Regions from separate parts of the Pseudomonas rustica genome, predicted to be linked through region 2. Evidence: predicted binding sites of a transcription regulator. Region 2 holds the regulator's gene; the other holds the start of a gene.
The links. The regulator sigma-54, encoded in region 2, starts transcription at its own class of promoters, with help from an activator protein. The targets are predictions, from matches to a motif close to ANTGGCATNNANNTTGCTNT.
Positions count from the first base shown of each region.

Region 1: the regulator sigma-54 is predicted to act here: its motif matches at 5,886-5,905, upstream of ACP3TY_RS17435 (flagellar hook-length control protein FliK).

Region 1 covers NZ_CP188200.1:3,848,086-3,856,169, reverse strand. The annotation lists gene fliG (flagellar motor switch protein FliG) at 1-671, shown strand, start outside; gene fliH (flagellar assembly protein FliH) at 676-1,482, shown strand; gene fliI (flagellar protein export ATPase FliI) at 1,472-2,830, shown strand; gene fliJ (flagellar export protein FliJ) at 2,837-3,289, shown strand; gene ACP3TY_RS17450 (STAS domain-containing protein) at 3,444-3,749, shown strand; gene ACP3TY_RS17445 (ATP-binding SpoIIE family protein phosphatase) at 3,755-5,458, shown strand; gene ACP3TY_RS17440 (Hpt domain-containing protein) at 5,490-5,837, shown strand; gene ACP3TY_RS17435 (flagellar hook-length control protein FliK) at 5,943-7,304, shown strand; gene fliL (flagellar basal body-associated protein FliL) at 7,512-8,015, shown strand; gene fliM (flagellar motor switch protein FliM) at 8,025-8,084, shown strand, end outside.
Region 2 covers NZ_CP188200.1:4,608,755-4,616,838, reverse strand. The annotation lists gene ACP3TY_RS21145 (superoxide dismutase) at 1-535, shown strand, start outside; gene ACP3TY_RS21140 (ZIP family metal transporter) at 566-1,459, shown strand; gene ACP3TY_RS21135 (HPr family phosphocarrier protein) at 1,581-1,856, opposite strand; gene rapZ (RNase adapter RapZ) at 1,872-2,729, opposite strand; gene ptsN (PTS IIA-like nitrogen regulatory protein PtsN) at 2,732-3,196, opposite strand; gene hpf (ribosome hibernation-promoting factor, HPF/YfiA family) at 3,208-3,516, opposite strand; gene ACP3TY_RS21115 (RNA polymerase factor sigma-54) at 3,590-5,080, opposite strand; gene lptB (LPS export ABC transporter ATP-binding protein) at 5,267-5,992, opposite strand; gene lptA (lipopolysaccharide transport periplasmic protein LptA) at 5,992-6,537, opposite strand; gene lptC (LPS export ABC transporter periplasmic protein LptC) at 6,524-7,096, opposite strand; gene ACP3TY_RS21095 (KdsC family phosphatase) at 7,105-7,629, opposite strand; gene ACP3TY_RS21090 (KpsF/GutQ family sugar-phosphate isomerase) at 7,629-8,084, opposite strand, start outside.

The DNA.
Region 1 (8,084 bases), 760 kb from region 2:
AGTGGATGGAACCGCGCGCCGTTGCTGACGTGATTCGCTACGAACACCCGCAGATTCAAGCGATCGTGGTGGCGTACCTCGACCCCGATCAGGCCGGTGAAGTGCTCGGCAACTTCGACCACAAAGTGCGTCTGGACATCATCCTGCGCGTGTCGTCGCTGAACACCGTGCAGCCAGCGGCATTGAAAGAGCTGAACCAGATTCTCGAGAAGCAGTTCTCCGGCAACTCGAATGCCTCGCGCACCACCCTGGGTGGCATCAAGCGTGCGGCGGACATCATGAACTTCCTCGACAGCTCGATCGAGGGCCAGCTCATGGACTCGATCCGCGAAGTCGACGAAGACCTGTCCGGTCAGATCGAAGACCTCATGTTCGTGTTCAACAACCTCGCCGATGTCGACGACCGTGGCATTCAGGCGTTGCTGCGCGAAGTGTCTTCCGACGTGCTGGTGCTGGCCCTCAAGGGTTCGGACGAAGGCGTCAAAGAAAAGATCTTCAAGAACATGTCCAAGCGTGCCGCCGAACTGCTGCGCGACGACCTCGAAGCGAAGGGCCCGGTGCGCGTCAGCGACGTCGAAACCGCACAGAAAGAAATCCTCACCATCGCCCGCCGTATGGCCGAAGCCGGAGAAATCGTCCTCGGTGGCAAGGGCGGCGAGGAAATGATCTAAGCCCATGGACAAGCATGACGAGTCTGTGACGGATCTGATCCGCGCCCGCGATGTTCGTGGTTTCGAATCCTGGGCGCTGCCGAGCTTCGACCCGCCAAAACCGGAACCCGAGCCGGAGCCCGAGCCTGAACCGCCGGAAATGGAAGAAGTGCCGCTGGACGAAGTCCAGCCACTGACCCTGGAAGAACTCGAAAGCATCCGTCAGGAGGCTTACAACGAGGGCTTTGCCATTGGCGAAAAGGAAGGTTTCCACAGCGCCACCCTCAAGGTGCGTCAGGAAGCCGAAGTCGCATTGGCCGCCAAACTCGCCAGCCTTGAGCAGTTGATGGCCAACCTGTTCGAGCCGATCGCCGAGCAGGATACGCAGATCGAAAAATCGCTGGTCGACCTCGTGCAGCACATCACCAAACAGGTGATCCAGCGCGAACTGGCCATCGATTCGACTCAGATCGAACACGTCATGCGCGACGCCCTCAAGCTGTTGCCGCTGGGCGTCGACAACGTGCGTCTGTACGTCAATCCGCAGGACTTCGAGCAGGCCAAAGCCCTGCGCGAACGTCATGAAGAAACCTGGCGCATCGTTGAAGATGAAGCGCTGCTGCCGGGCGGTTGCCGTGTCGAAACCGCGCACAGTCGCATCGACGCGAGCATCGAAACCCGCGTCGGCCAAGTCATGGCCAAACTGTTCGATCAGTTGCACGAACAGGCGTTGCACCCGGCTGAAGCGGATCTGAGCCTGGATATTCCCGAAGACGTAAAACCGGCGGCCACTGCTGAAGAGCCGCTTGCGGACGACCCCGATGCGCCTTGAACGCACCAGTTTCGCCAAGCGCCTGGGCAGCTATGCCGAGGCCGTCGAAATTGCCGGGGCGCCGATTCTCGAAGGTCGCCTGCTGCGCATGGTCGGCCTCACCCTCGAAGCCGAAGGCCTGCGTGCCGCCATGGGCACGCGCTGCCTGGTGATCAACGACGACAGCTATCACCCCTCGCAGGTGGAAGCGGAAGTCATGGGTTTCTCCGGCAGCAAAGTCTTTCTGATGCCGGTAGGCAGTGTCGCCGGTATCGCCCCGGGCGCCCGCGTGGTGCCGCTCGCCGACACTGGACGTTTGCCGATGGGCATGAGCATGCTCGGTCGCGTGCTGGATGGCGCCGGTCGTGCGCTGGACGGCAAGGGCGGGATGAAAGCCGAAGACTGGGTGCCGATGGACGGCCCGACGATCAACCCGCTCAACCGTGACCCGATCAGCGAGCCGCTGGACGTCGGCATTCGTTGCATCAACGGTTTGCTGACGGTGGGGCGTGGTCAGCGTCTCGGTCTGTTCGCCGGTACTGGCGTTGGTAAATCCGTGCTGTTGGGCATGATGACCCGCTTCACCGAGGCCGACATTATTGTCGTCGGGCTGATTGGTGAGCGCGGTCGAGAAGTTAAGGAATTCATCGAGCACAGCCTTGGTGAAGAAGGTCTCAAGCGCTCGGTGGTCGTCGCCTCTCCGGCGGACGATGCGCCGCTGATGCGTCTGCGCGCGGCGATGTACTGCACGCGCATCGCCGAGTATTTCCGCGACAAGGGCAAGAACGTCCTGCTGCTGATGGATTCGCTGACCCGTTTCGCTCAGGCCCAGCGGGAAATCGCCTTGGCCATCGGCGAGCCGCCAGCGACCAAGGGTTATCCGCCATCGGTGTTCGCCAAGCTGCCGAAACTGGTGGAGCGCGCCGGTAATGCGGAGAAGGGCGGGGGTTCGATTACCGCGTTCTACACTGTGTTGTCCGAAGGCGATGACCAGCAGGATCCGATTGCCGACTCGGCCCGAGGCGTGCTCGACGGCCACATCGTGTTGTCGCGGCGTCTGGCCGAGGAAGGTCATTACCCGGCCATCGATATCGAAGCGTCGATCAGCCGGGTGATGCCGGCCGTGGTCTCGGTCGAGCACATGCAGCGTGCGCAGTATTTCAAGCAGTTGTGGTCGCGCTATCAGCAGAGCCGCGACTTGATCAGCGTGGGTGCCTACGTTGCCGGTGGCGATCGCGAAACCGATCTGGCGATCTCCCTGCACCCGCAGTTGGTGCGCTACCAGCGTCAGGGGCTCAACGACAAAATCAACATGGGCGAAAGCCAGGCCTACCTGGAAACCCTGTTCGCCCCAGCGGCGGGCGGGTAACCGGTCATGGCTGCCGTCAGTCGAGCCGCGCGTCTGGCGCCGGTGGTGGACATGGCTGAAAAAGCCGAGAAAACCGCCGTGCAGCGCCTCGGTTACTTTCAGGGCCAGGTGAAGGTGGCCGAAAGCAAACTCGCCGACCTTAATGCCTTTCGTCTGGATTATTCCGAGCAGTGGATCGTGCGCGGCAGCACCGGCGTGACCGGGCAGTGGTTGCTGGGTTTTCAGGGGTTTCTCGCGCAACTTGATACGGCTGTTGATCAGCAGCGGCAGAGTCTGAACTGGCACCAGAACAATCTCGATAAGGCGCGCGAGGCCTGGCAACAGGCGTTTGCCAAGGTCGAAGGCTTGCGCAAGCTGGTGCAGCGCTACCGCGAAGAAGCCCAGCGGCTTGAAGACAAACGCGAGCAGAAATTGCTCGACGAATTGTCGCAGCGCCTGCCACGGCATGAACCCTTTTAGAAGATCAAAAGATCGCAGCCTTCGGCAGCTCCTGCACGCGATCCCTGTAGGAGCTGCCGAAGGCTGCGATCTTTTGACGTTGCTTGTTCCTTGCCCCGAGGTCAGTCAGATGCTAAACCTTGTACACGTTCGTCAATGACAAGGAAGCCAGTCAATGTCAGTCGTTGCAGAAGTCTCACCGGATGGGAAAAAGCTCAGAATCTCGGTCAAAGGCCGATTCGATTTCGGCAAACATCAGGAATTTCGCAATTCCTATGAACGGGTCGACCCCGAGCCAAATTCCTATGAGCTGGATCTGAAAGAGACCACTTATCTGGACAGTTCCGCGCTCGGGATGCTGCTGCTCCTGCGTGACCACGCGGGCGGTGATGATTCGGATATCCGGGTGGTTAACCCCAACTCCGACGTGCGCAAAATCCTCGCCATCTCCAATTTCGACAAACTCTTCGACATCACGTGACGGCCATGCAGGCGCAAGAGCCGCTGACCATCCTGATCGCCGAAGACAGCGCCGCTGATCGCCTGTTGTTGTCGACCATCGTCCGCCGTCAGGGCCACGAAGTGCTGGCGGCTGCCAACGGTGCCGAAGCGGTCGAGTTGTTCCGTCAGCAGCAGCCACAACTGGTGCTGATGGACGCAATGATGCCGGTGATGGACGGCTTCGAAGCGGCGCGGCAGATCAAACTGCTGGCCGGCGAAACGCTGGTGCCGATCATCTTCCTGACCTCGCTCAGCGAAAGTGAAGCGCTGGTGCGTTGCCTAGAGGCCGGCGGCGACGACTTTCTGGCGAAGCCCTACAACCAGATCATCCTTGCCGCCAAAATCAAGGCGATGGATCGCTTGCGCCGCCTGCAAGACACCGTGCTGCAGCAACGCGACCTGATCGCCAAACACCACGATTACCTGCTCAACGAACAGCGCGTGGCCAAAGCGGTGTTCGACAAGGTCGCGCACTCCGGTTGCCTCAGCGCGCCGAACATTCGCTACCTGCAATCGCCTTACGCGCTGTTCAACGGCGACCTGCTGTTGGCGGCGTACACCCCGGCGGGTGATATGCATGTGCTGCTCGGCGATTTCACCGGCCATGGGTTGCCGGCAGCGGTGGGCGCTATGCCGCTTGCCGAAGTGTTTTACGGGATGACCGCGAAGGGTTACGGCCTGGCGGAAACCCTGCGCGAGATGAACGCCAAGCTCAAACGGATCCTGCCGGTCGACATGTTCTGTTGCGCCACGTTGCTGTGCCTGAGTTCGCTGCGGCGCTCGGTGGAAGTGTGGAACGGCGGCATGCCTGACGGTTATCTGCACAGGCTCGCGACGGGTGAGCGGGTTCCGCTGAAAGCACGGCATTTACCGCTCGGCGTGTTGAGCGCGCAGGCCTTTGATGACAGCACCGAAGTGCATGCGATGGCCGTCGATGATCGAGTGTTTCTGCTGTCCGACGGCGTCATCGATACCAGCGATGCCAATGATCAGCTGTTCGGTGTCGAGCGCTTGCAGCAAGTGTTTGCCGCCAATCGTGAGCCTGACCGGTTGTTCGAGGACATCGAGCAGGCGCTGCGGGATTTTCGTGGCGAGGCGCGCGACGATGTCAGCATGGTTGAAGTCAGCCTGCTTGCGCCGGCGCAGCTCAAACCAACGGCGCCGGTGTATTCCGACAGCGGCCAGTCATGCCCGCTCGATTGGTCGGTGAGTTTCGAGTTTCGCGGTGCCACGCTCAAGCGCTTCAACCCTTTGCCGTACCTGTTGCAGTTGCTGCTGGAAGTGCATGGCCTGCGCGGGCAGAGCGGCGCGTTGTACAGCGTGCTCGCCGAGTTGTATTCCAATGCGCTGGAACATGGCGTGCTCGGTCTCGATTCCAGTCTCAAGCGCGATGCGGCGGGGTTCGCGCGCTATTACGAGCAACGCAACACGCGGCTGGAAGCGTTGCAGGACGGCTACGTGCGCGTGCATTTGCAGGTCACGCCGCAAGAGCAGGGCGGTTGTCTGGTGATTCGCGTTGAAGACAGCGGCAAGGGTTTTGATGTGGCGCGGGTGATGGAGCGGCCGCTGGAAAATGTCCGTTTGTCGGGACGTGGGGTCAGCCTGGTGCGGCAACTGGGGCGTAACGCCAGTTGGTCGGACGAAGGTCGTAGTGCCCGCGTGGAGTTTTTCTGGGAGGTTCAGGCATAATCCGCGCAATTCTTGATCAAGGAGTGAACAAGTGACTGACCTACATGTGGATCGCGACGTACTCGATACCTTGCGTGACGTCATGGAGGAAAACTATCCGGATTTGCTGGATACCTTCCTGACGGATTCCGAAAGTCGCTTGCAGGAGCTGCAAGCGACCGCCGATGCCGAAAAGCTGTCGGAGGTCGCTCACAGCTTGAAGGGCAGCGCGAGCAACATGGGCGCTGTTCGCCTGGCCGAGTTGTGCCAGGCACTGGAGTCGGACGCCCGACACAAAAGCCCCGCAGAAATCGTCAAAATGGTCGCTGAAATCAGCCTCGAATTTGATGGCGTTCGCCCGGTTTACGAAAGCGAACGGCAGCACACGCATACTCATTGAACCGGCCGCCGGACGCTTTTCACAAGCGTTCGGCGAAACTGGCCCGGCACTTGCAATCAACTTTCTCAACTGTACTTACGAGCCCCGTGCAGCGGAGACCGTTTCATGCCTGCGACCCCCAATATCCTTCTTCAGAATGCCGCTCAGGCCAAGGCGCAAGCTGCCTCGGCCAAGTCGTCGGCGATGGCCGCAGAGCCCGTAGATAAAGCCTCCAGCTTCGCCAAAGTGTTCGCCGATCAGGGTGCGAACAAGCCTGTTGTCAGCACCGATAACCCGGCGAAAACCGCGCGCGACAAAGCCGCTGACAGCGCTGGCAAGAAAGACCTCGCCAAGGATCAATCTGCCGCCCCGGCTCCGGCGGTTGCCGATAGCGGCAATGCCTTGCCTGCCGACAAATCCGCGGCGGCCGATGACGCCGCTGCCAGCGATGACACTACCGATCCTGCGCAAACGCCGGTCGCCGACGCCAGCGTGACTGATCCTGCGCTTGATCCGGCATTGGCCGTCGCCGTGCAACCGGTCGCTGCCCCTGTGGTGCCCGCCCCGGTTGCCGCTGCACCGGCGCAACCTGAAGCCGAAACACCAGCGGTCGCCTTGTTGCCAGCAGTCAAAGACCCGGTGGCCTCGACCGATAGCGATTTCGACCCGGCAGCCGATCCGCTCGATTCGATGCCGGCGGTGCGTTTGGCGATGGAGCAGGGCGGGCATATTTCCGCTGCCAGTCAGGCGCAACCGAAAACTACCTCGGCACAGGCTCAGGCTGACGGTGAATTGACCTCGGCGCAGAACTTCGCCGCCGGCATGGCCAGCATGCTCGACGTGCAAGCCGACAAGGACAGCACCAGTCAGGGTGGCGACAAAGCGTTCAGCGGCCTGATCGATGACGGCCTCAAAGACCTCAAGACTGCGACCAGTGATACCCGCGTTGATGATTTCGCCAACCGTCTCGCTGCGTTGACGCAGGCTGCCACACCAAAAACCGCGAACGCCGTGCCGGTGAATCAGCCGATCGCCATGCACCAAAACGGCTGGACGGAAGAAGTGGTCAACCGCGTCATGTACCTGTCCAGCGCCAATCTGAAGGCGGCGGATATTCAGCTGCAACCGGCCGAGTTGGGGCGTCTGGATATCCGCGTGAATCTGGTGCCGGATCAGCAGACCCAGGTGACGTTCATGAGTGCGCATCCGAGCGTGCGAGAGGCGCTCGACAGCCAGATGCATCGCCTGCGCGAGATGTTTACGCAGCAGGGCATGGGTCAGGTTGACGTTAATGTGTCTGATCAGAGTCGTGGTTGGCAGGGCCAGCAGGGTCAGGAACAGGCGCAGCAGGGGCAGAGCGGTCGTACCAGCGCGGCCGGTGGTCGTCTGGATTCGGCGGATGATGAAATAGCCCCGGTCAGCGCGGCCGAGGTTGCTGCCAACACCACCAGCGTCATCGGCAGCAGCGCCGTCGACTATTACGCCTGACGGGTTGTAGCGACACCAAAAGATCGCAGCCTTCGGCAGCTCCTACAGGGTGTACACATCCAATTGTAGGAGCTGCCGAAGGCTGCGATCTTTTGCTTTTCAGTCCTGTTGATCCAGGCGCCGATCCCCGGCCGACACTTCTGGCATAACACTTGCTCTTGCCTTGCCGTGCGACTGTGAAAACCTGATTAGTGACGGATTATTGGCATGGCGAAGAGCGAAACTGCAGCAGTAAAAGACCCCGCAACCAAAGGCAAACTCAAGCTGATCATCATGATCGTGCTCGCGTTGCTGTTGGCCATTGGTGCATCCGTGGGGGCGACCTGGTTCTTCATGCACAGTGCCCAGAGCAAACCAGAGGCTGCGGCTGAAACCGCCCCGACCGGCAAACAACCGGCGATTTTCGAACCGATGGCGCCGGCCTTCGTTGCCAACTACAACCAGAACGGCCGTCAGCGCTACATGCAGGTGAGCATCACCATGCTCGGGCGCAATCAGGCCGATCTGGAAGCGCTGAAAGTGCACATGCCGGTTATCCGCAACAACCTGGTGATGCTCTTCTCCGGTCAGGATTTCGCCACACTGGCGACGCCGGTCGGCCAAGAGATGTTGCGCCAGAAGGCCACCGCCAGCGTCCAGGAAGTGGCGCAGAAAGAACTCGGCAAAGTGGTCATCGAACAGTTGCTTTTCACTAATTTCGTACTGCAGTAGGAACACGACATGGCCGTGCAGGATCTGCTGTCCCAGGATGAAATCGACGCGCTGTTGCACGGCGTCGAC
Region 2 (8,084 bases):
TCACTACACCAAACATCACCAGACCTACATCAACAACCTCAACGCGGCGGTAGAAGGCACTGAATACGCCGAGTGGCCGGTGGAAAAACTGGTCGCCAGCGTTAAGGATCTGCCGGAAAAACTTCGCGCGGCGGTGATCAATCAGGGCGGCGGTCACGCCAACCACTCGCTGTTCTGGGAGGTGATGGTGCCAAGCGGTGGCGGCAAACCGGATGGCGCGCTGGCCAAAGCCATCGATGAGCAACTGGGCGGCCTCGACAGCTTCAAGGAAGCCTTCACTAAAGCCGCACTGACCCGTTTCGGCAGCGGCTGGGCCTGGCTCAGCGTGACCCCGGAGAAAAAACTGATCGTGGAAAGCAGCGGCAACCAGGACAGCCCGTTGATGAACGGCAACACGCCGATTCTCGGTCTCGACGTCTGGGAGCACGCCTACTACCTGCGCTACCAGAACCGTCGCCCGGAATACATCAATGCGTTCTACAACGTGATCAATTGGCCGGAAGTTGCTGCGCGCTATCAGGCCGCACTGGTTTAAGTCATCTATAAAAACAATCCAAGGCTGACTATGGGCACTGAAACACTGGCGATCGGAAGTGGGCGTATGTTTCGTTACGCAGTGGGATCGCTATTGCTGTTGGCGGGCATGACCTTGCTGGTTGCCCACGGACTGGCATGGCTGAATCTGGAACCGAGGCTATTACGGGCGTTGCAGGGTGGTGCGATCTGCGCGCTCGGCACGGCGCTTGGTGCGGTGCCGGTGCTGGTGATTCGGCGCATGCCGCAGGCACTCAGCGATACGTTGCTGGGGTTTGGTGCCGGGGTGATGCTGGCGGCGACGGCGTTTTCGCTGATCGTGCCGGGCATCGCCGCTGCTGAGAGTCTTGGCCTGACGCCGTGGGGCGCCAGTGGCCTGATCTGCTTTGGCATCATGCTCGGTGCGTTCGGGTTGTATCTGGTTGATCTCAAAGTCTCGGGCGCGTCCCCGGAAATGCTCGTCGGCACTGTCGATCGCCCAGTGATTCCGCCACGGATCTGGTTGTTCGTGTTCGCCATCATTGCCCATAACATCCCTGAAGGCATGGCCGTCGGTGTGTCTGCCGGTGGCGGCATGCCGGACGCGGACAGCCTGGCCATGGGCATCGCTTTGCAGGATGTGCCGGAAGGTCTGGTGATTGCGTTGGTATTGGCCGGGGCGGGGATGTCGCGGGTCAAAGCGTTTTTGATCGGCGCGGCGTCTGGACTGGTTGAACCGGTGTTTGCGCTGTTGTGCGCGTGGCTGGTCAGTCTTGCGCAGGTGTTGTTGCCGTTAGGGTTGGCGCTGGCTGCGGGGGCGATGCTGCTGGTGGTGACCCACGAAGTGATCCCCGAGTCGCGACGCAATGGTCATGACAAACTGGCCAGTCTTGGCTTGTTGAGCGGGTTTTGTTTGATGATGGTGATGGATACGGCGTTGGGTTGAAGCAGATCAAAAGATCGCAGCCTGCGGCAGCTCCTACAGGGATTATGTGCGCCGCGGGTAACCGTAATTGCCCCTTCCAATGTAGGAGCTGCCGAAGGCTGCGATCTTTTGACTTTGGCGGTCAACCACCTTCATCGAAGTAGTTGTTGATCAGCGCCACCAGCGCATCCAGCGCTTCCTGATCTTTCTCGCCCTCAGTACTCAAATAGATCTTGGTGCCCTTGCCAGCCGCCAGCATCATCATCGCCATGATGCTTTTGCCATCAACCGTGGTCTCCGGCGTGCGGCCCACTCTGATCGTGCAATCCGGATACTGCCCGGCCACGCCAACGAACTTGGCCGATGCGCGGGCATGCAGGCCCAGTTTGTTGATGATTTCGATTTCCAGAGCAGGCATCGCGGTGTGAATCCTTTAAGTGAGGTCGCGGTGGCGAACCTGGACGTTCTTCAGGGTTTTCTGCAGGGCTTGACCCAGACGTTCGGTCAGGTAGACGGAGCGGTGATGCCCGCCGGTGCAGCCAATGGCAATGGTGACGTAGGCGCGGTTGCTCGCTGCGAAACGCGGCAGCCATTTGTGCAGGTAGGTGAAGATGTCCTGAAACATTTCTTCGACGTCAGGTTGTGCCGCCAGATATTCGGCCACCGGCGCATCGAGCCCTGATTGCGCACGCAGTTCCGGCTTCCAGTACGGGTTGGGCAGGCAGCGCACATCAAAAACCAGATCGGCATCCACCGGCATACCGCGCTTGAAGCCGAATGACTCAACCAGATACGCCGTACCCGGCTCCGGCTGATTCAGCAGGCGCAGCTTGATGGTGTCGCGCAACTGGTACAGGTTCAGATTGGTGGTGTTGATCTTCAGATCAGCCAGGTCGGCGATCGGGCCGAGCAGGGCGGTTTCATCCTGAATCGCCTCGGCCAGCGAGCGGTTGGCATTGCTCAGAGGGTGGCGGCGGCGGGTTTCGGAAAAACGCTTGAGCAGGGTTTCTTCGTCAGCATCCAGATACAGAACATCGCACTGGATGTGCTTGGCGCGGGCATCTTCGAGCAGTTCCGGAAAACGCGTCAGATGGCTCGGCAAGTTGCGCGCATCGATCGACACGGCGACCAGCGGTTGCGCCAGTTCGGTGTGAATCAGCGCGCGTTCGGCCAGTTCCGGCAGTAAACCCGCCGGCAGGTTGTCGATGCAGTAATAACCGTTGTCCTCAAGGACATCCAGTGCGGTGCTTTTACCCGAGCCGGAACGGCCACTGACGATGATCAAACGCATGATTACTGCCCGTTTTGCTCGTCCAGTACGACCTGGTACAAGGCTTCGTTGCTCGGAGCGCTGCGCAACTTATCGCGCACATCCTTGCGATCCAGCATGCTGGCGATCTGGCGCAGCAATTCCAGGTGCGCATCGGTGGCGGCTTCCGGCACCAGCAGTACAAACAGCAGGTCAACCGGCGCGCCGTCGATAGCGTCGAAATCGATAGGGGCTTGAAGGTGCATCAACGCGCTGATTGGCGTTACACAACCTTTCAGGCGGCAATGGGGAATGGCGATGCCGTTGCCAAAACCGGTCGAACCGAGTTTTTCACGGGCAATCAGAGCCTCGAAGACATCTTGCATCTCCAGATCCGGCACTTCGCGGGCGATCAGGTTGGCAATTTGTTCGAGGGCTTTCTTTTTACTGCCGCCCGGCACGTTCACGAGGGAACGGCCGGGGGTCAGGATACTTTCAAGTCGGATCATGGAATGGGGGGTTATCGACCGGTTGCGCCCTGGAGGAGGCTCTGGGTCTTTTCCTTATGCTTTTTGAGTTGGCGATCCAGCTTGTCGGTCAGTGAGTCGATCGCAGCATACATATCAGTATCTTCTGCGTTGGCGACCACTTCGCTGCCGGGAATATGCAAGGTGGCTTCGATTTTCTGCTTCAGCTTTTCGACACACATCGTGACTTGCACGTTGGTGATCTTGTCGAAATGTCGCTCCAGTCGTTGGAGTTTTTCCTCGATGTAGGAACGCAGAGGTTGGGTCACTTCCAGTTGGTGTCCACTGATGTTGACTTGCATACAGCTTCTCCTTCGTTGCCAGTGCATAAAGCGGCAGGCCGGATAGCCTGCCACTGGAACGCTGTAACGTGGCTTACATCAACCGCTTGCGTTCGCTCGAAGGCGCGATCCCGAGGGATTCGCGGTACTTGGCGACGGTGCGGCGAGCCACCTGAATGCCTTGTGCCTCCAGTAAACCAGCGATCTTGCTGTCACTCAACGGCTTTTTCTGATTTTCCGCGGCAACCAGTTTTTTGATGATCGCTCGGATCGCCGTGGACGAGCATTCACCGCCTTCAGAGGTGCTGACGTGGCTGGAGAAAAAGTATTTCAGTTCATAAATACCGCGCGGGGTATGCATGAATTTCTGCGTGGTCACTCGGGAAATCGTTGATTCGTGCATGCCCACCGCTTCGGCGATGTCGTGCAGCACCAACGGCTTCATGGCTTCGTCGCCGTACTCCAGAAAACCGCGCTGATGCTCGACGATCTGGGTGGCAACTTTCATCAGGGTTTCGTTGCGGCTCTGCAGGCTCTTGATGAACCAGCGGGCTTCCTGCAACTGATTGCGCATGAAAGTGTTGTCGGCGCTGGTGTCGGCGCGACGCACAAAGCCGGCGTACTGCGCGTTGACGCGCAGGCGTGGCATCGATTCCTGATTCAGCTCGACCAGCCAGCGCTCGTTGTCCTTGCGCACGATGACGTCAGGGACGACATATTCGGCTTCGGTCGATTCGATCTGCGAGCCCGGACGCGGATTGAGGCTTTGTACCAGTTCGATGACCTGGCGCAGCTCGTCTTCCTTGAGCTTCATACGGCGCATCAACTGGCTGTAATCACGGCTGCCGAGCAAATCGATGTAATCGCTGACCAGACGTTTGGCTTCCGCCAGCCAAGGCGTCTTGGCCGACAGCTGACGCAATTGCAGCAGCAGGCATTCGCTGAGGTTGCGCGCGCCGATACCGGCCGGTTCAAATTGCTGGATGCGGTGCAGGACGGCTTCGATCTCGTCCAGTTCGATGTCCAGTTCCGGATCGAACGCCTCGAGAATTTCTTCGAGGGTTTCGTCCAGGTAGCCCTGATTGTTGATGCAATCGATCAGGGTCACGGCGATCAGGCGATCGGTGTCGGACATCGGTGCGAGGTTGAGTTGCCACAGCAAGTGGCTTTGCAGGCTTTCGCCGGCGGAGGTGCGGGTGGTGAAATCCCACTCGTCATCATCGCTGCTGGGCAGGCTGCTGGCGCTGGTCTGGTAAACGTCTTCCCAGGCAGTGTCGACCGGAAGCTCGTTGGGGATGCGTTCGTTCCATTCGCCGTCTTCGAGGTTATCGACGGTCGGTGCGGCTTCCTGATAGGAAGGTTCCTGGATCTCGGTGGGCTTCTGTTCGGCGTTGTCGGCCATGGGATCCGAGTTGTCGAAGTCGTCGCCTTCTTCCTGGCGTTCGAGCATCGGATTGGATTCCAGAGCCTCCTGGATTTCCTGTTGCAGATCCAGGGTCGACAATTGGAGCAGGCGGATGGCCTGTTGCAGCTGCGGTGTCATCGTCAGCTGCTGGCCCATTCTCAAGACTAGCGATGGTTTCATGGCAGGGGCTTAACACCTTATTCGCCGGCGCTATGCGCCATCCACTACAGGGCGCCGAAGCGCCAAACTTAAGCAAATTATATGCCTGAAACTGAAGTGTTTGCCTAGAGCGCTGTAACAATTAAGCGTATTAAATCCTGCTTGAATCGATACAGCACTCCGGCTGCGCACCGGGCACTGTGACGCTTACAGGCGGAACTCGTGACCCAGATACACTTCCTTGACCAGTTCGTTGGCCAGGATGGTTTCGGCGTCACCTTCGGCGATCAGTTGACCGTCGTTGACGATGTAAGCGGTTTCGCAGATATCCAGCGTCTCGCGGACGTTGTGGTCGGTGATCAGAACACCGATGCCCTTGGCCTTGAGGTGGTGGATGATCTGCTTGATGTCGCCGACCGAGATCGGGTCGACACCGGCGAACGGTTCGTCGAGCAGGATGAATTTTGGTGCGGTGGCCAGCGCGCGAGCGATTTCCACCCGGCGGCGTTCACCACCGGACAGGCTCATGCCGAGGTTGTCGCGGATGTGCGTGATGTGGAATTCCTGCAACAGGCTTTCCAGCTCTTTGCGGCGGCCGGCCTTGTCGAGTTCCTGACGGGTCTCGAGGATGGCCATGATGTTGTCGGCCACCGACAGTTTGCGGAAGATCGACGCTTCTTGCGGCAGATAGCCGATACCGGCCTTGGCACGACCGTGCATTGGCTGGTGGCTGACGTCCAGATCGTCGATCAGCACGCGGCCCTGATCGGCCTGTACCAAACCTACGATCATGTAGAAGCAGGTGGTTTTACCGGCACCGTTCGGGCCGAGCAAACCAACAATCTGGCCGCTGTCGATCGACAGGCTGACGTCACGCACGACCTGGCGGCTTTTATAGGCCTTGGCCAGGTGCTGAGCTTTCAGAGTTGCCATTACTGGGTCTTCTCGTCGGTTTTCTTCTTCGGCTGGATCACCATGTCGATACGCGGACGCGATTCGGTGACTTTGCTGCCGGTAGCGCGACCGGCGCTGGCCAGTTTCTTCACGGTGTCATAGACGATTTTCTCGCCCTGAGTCGTGTTGTTGTCCTTGTCGACGACCTTGGCCTTGTCGATCAGCACGACGCGGTTTTGCGCGGCGTGGTACTGAATCGTTACGCCCCAGCCCTGTACAGGCTTGGCGTCACCCTGGGTTTGCAATTGCTCGAAGTAGGCAAGGTTACCCACCGACGTCACTACGTCGATATCGCCAGCCGGCGTTCGGGTGATAGTCACCGTATTGCCTTTAACGATCATCGAACCCTGGGTGATGATCACATCACCTTTATAAGTGGCGATGCCGTTCTTGTCGTCCAGTTGGGCGTCGTCGGCCTGAATACGGATAGGTTGCTGCTGATCGTTCGGCAGAGCCCAGGCGCTCACGCTTCCCAGTGCTGCGCCCAGACTGAGCAAAATAGGGAGGGTTTTAACGAGCCTCATACTGTCCTCTTACGTTCGATAGCAGGTGTATCCTGCTTTCCTTCAGGTACGCTTTCATGCCAACGCCGGTTGATACACCGCCAGCGCCGTCGATTCTAACGGGTTGCTCGGTCTGCGCATATTGCTCCTGCGGGAACACGGTCATGCGCGTGGAAGTGACCAGCAGGTCGCGGTTTTGTTCGTCGGTGCGTTTGATGCGCACCGAATCAATCAGTTCTACCTGTGTGCCGGCCGCATTCACTTCGCCGTGCTCACTGGTCACGTGCCACGGAAACTCGGTTCCGCGATACATGTTCAGGTCGGGTTTGGTGACCAGAGTAATGTCCGTTGCCTTGACGTGCTCGGCTATCTCCGACGTCATTTCATACTGCACACCGCCGTCCGGCAAATATTGCAGGGTATGCGTTTTGGTCGCGTACCAGTCGATCGGGTTGTCGACGGTGGTAACCGGCGGATTGTCGAGGAAACGTTCCGGGCTGATGTTCCAGTAGCCGACCGCAGCAAACAGCACAGCGATGCAGCCAAACAGCAGGAAGTTACGAAATTTTTTGCTGAACATGGTTTGGCTCACAGGTACGCGGCGTTGGCCGCATCGAGGCGGCCCTGGGCGCGCAGGATCAATTCGCAGAATTCGCGGGCAGCGCCTTCGCCGCCTCGGGCCCGGGTCACGCCATGGGCGTGTTCGCGGACGAAATCAGCAGCGTTGGCAACCGCCATGCCCAGGCCTACGCGGCGGATCACCGGCAGGTCAGGAAGGTCGTCACCGAGGTAGGCGACCTGTTCATAGCTTAGGCCCAGTTGTTCAAGTAGACCGTCGAGAACGACCAATTTGTCTTCACGCCCCTGAAAAAGGTGCGGGATGCCCAGATTTTTCGCCCGACGTTCAACCACTGGTGTCTTTCGACCGCTGATGATGGCGGTTTGCACGCCAGCGTTCATCAACATTTTGATGCCCTGACCGTCGAGGGTGTTAAACGTCTTGAATTCGCTGCCGTCTTCAAGGAAGTACAGGCGCCCGTCAGTGAGGACGCCATCGACGTCGAACACCGCCAGTTTGATCGCTTTGCCGCGTTGCAGCAGATCGTTGCTCATTACATGACTCCTGCGCGCAGCAGATCGGAGAGGTTGAAGGCGCCAATCGGGCGATCATCCTCATCGACGACTACCAGTGCGTTGATTCGGTGGTCTTCCATGATTTTCAGCGCTTCGGCGGCGAGCATGTCGGGCCGGGCGGTTTTGCCGTGAGCGGTCATCACCTGGTCGATGGTCGCGCTGCGGATATCGATGCTGCGATCCAGCGTGCGGCGCAAATCACCGTCGGTGAAGATCCCGGCGAGTTTACCGTCGGCTTCAACAATGGCGGTCATGCCCAGACCCTTGCGGGTCATTTCCATCAAGGCATCTTTGAGCAGGGTGCCGCGTTGTACTTGCGGCAGCTCCTGACCAGCGTGCATGACGTTTTCGACTTTCAGCAGCAGACGACGGCCCAATGCGCCACCGGGATGGGAAAACGCGAAATCTTCAGCGGTAAAACCGCGAGCTTCGAG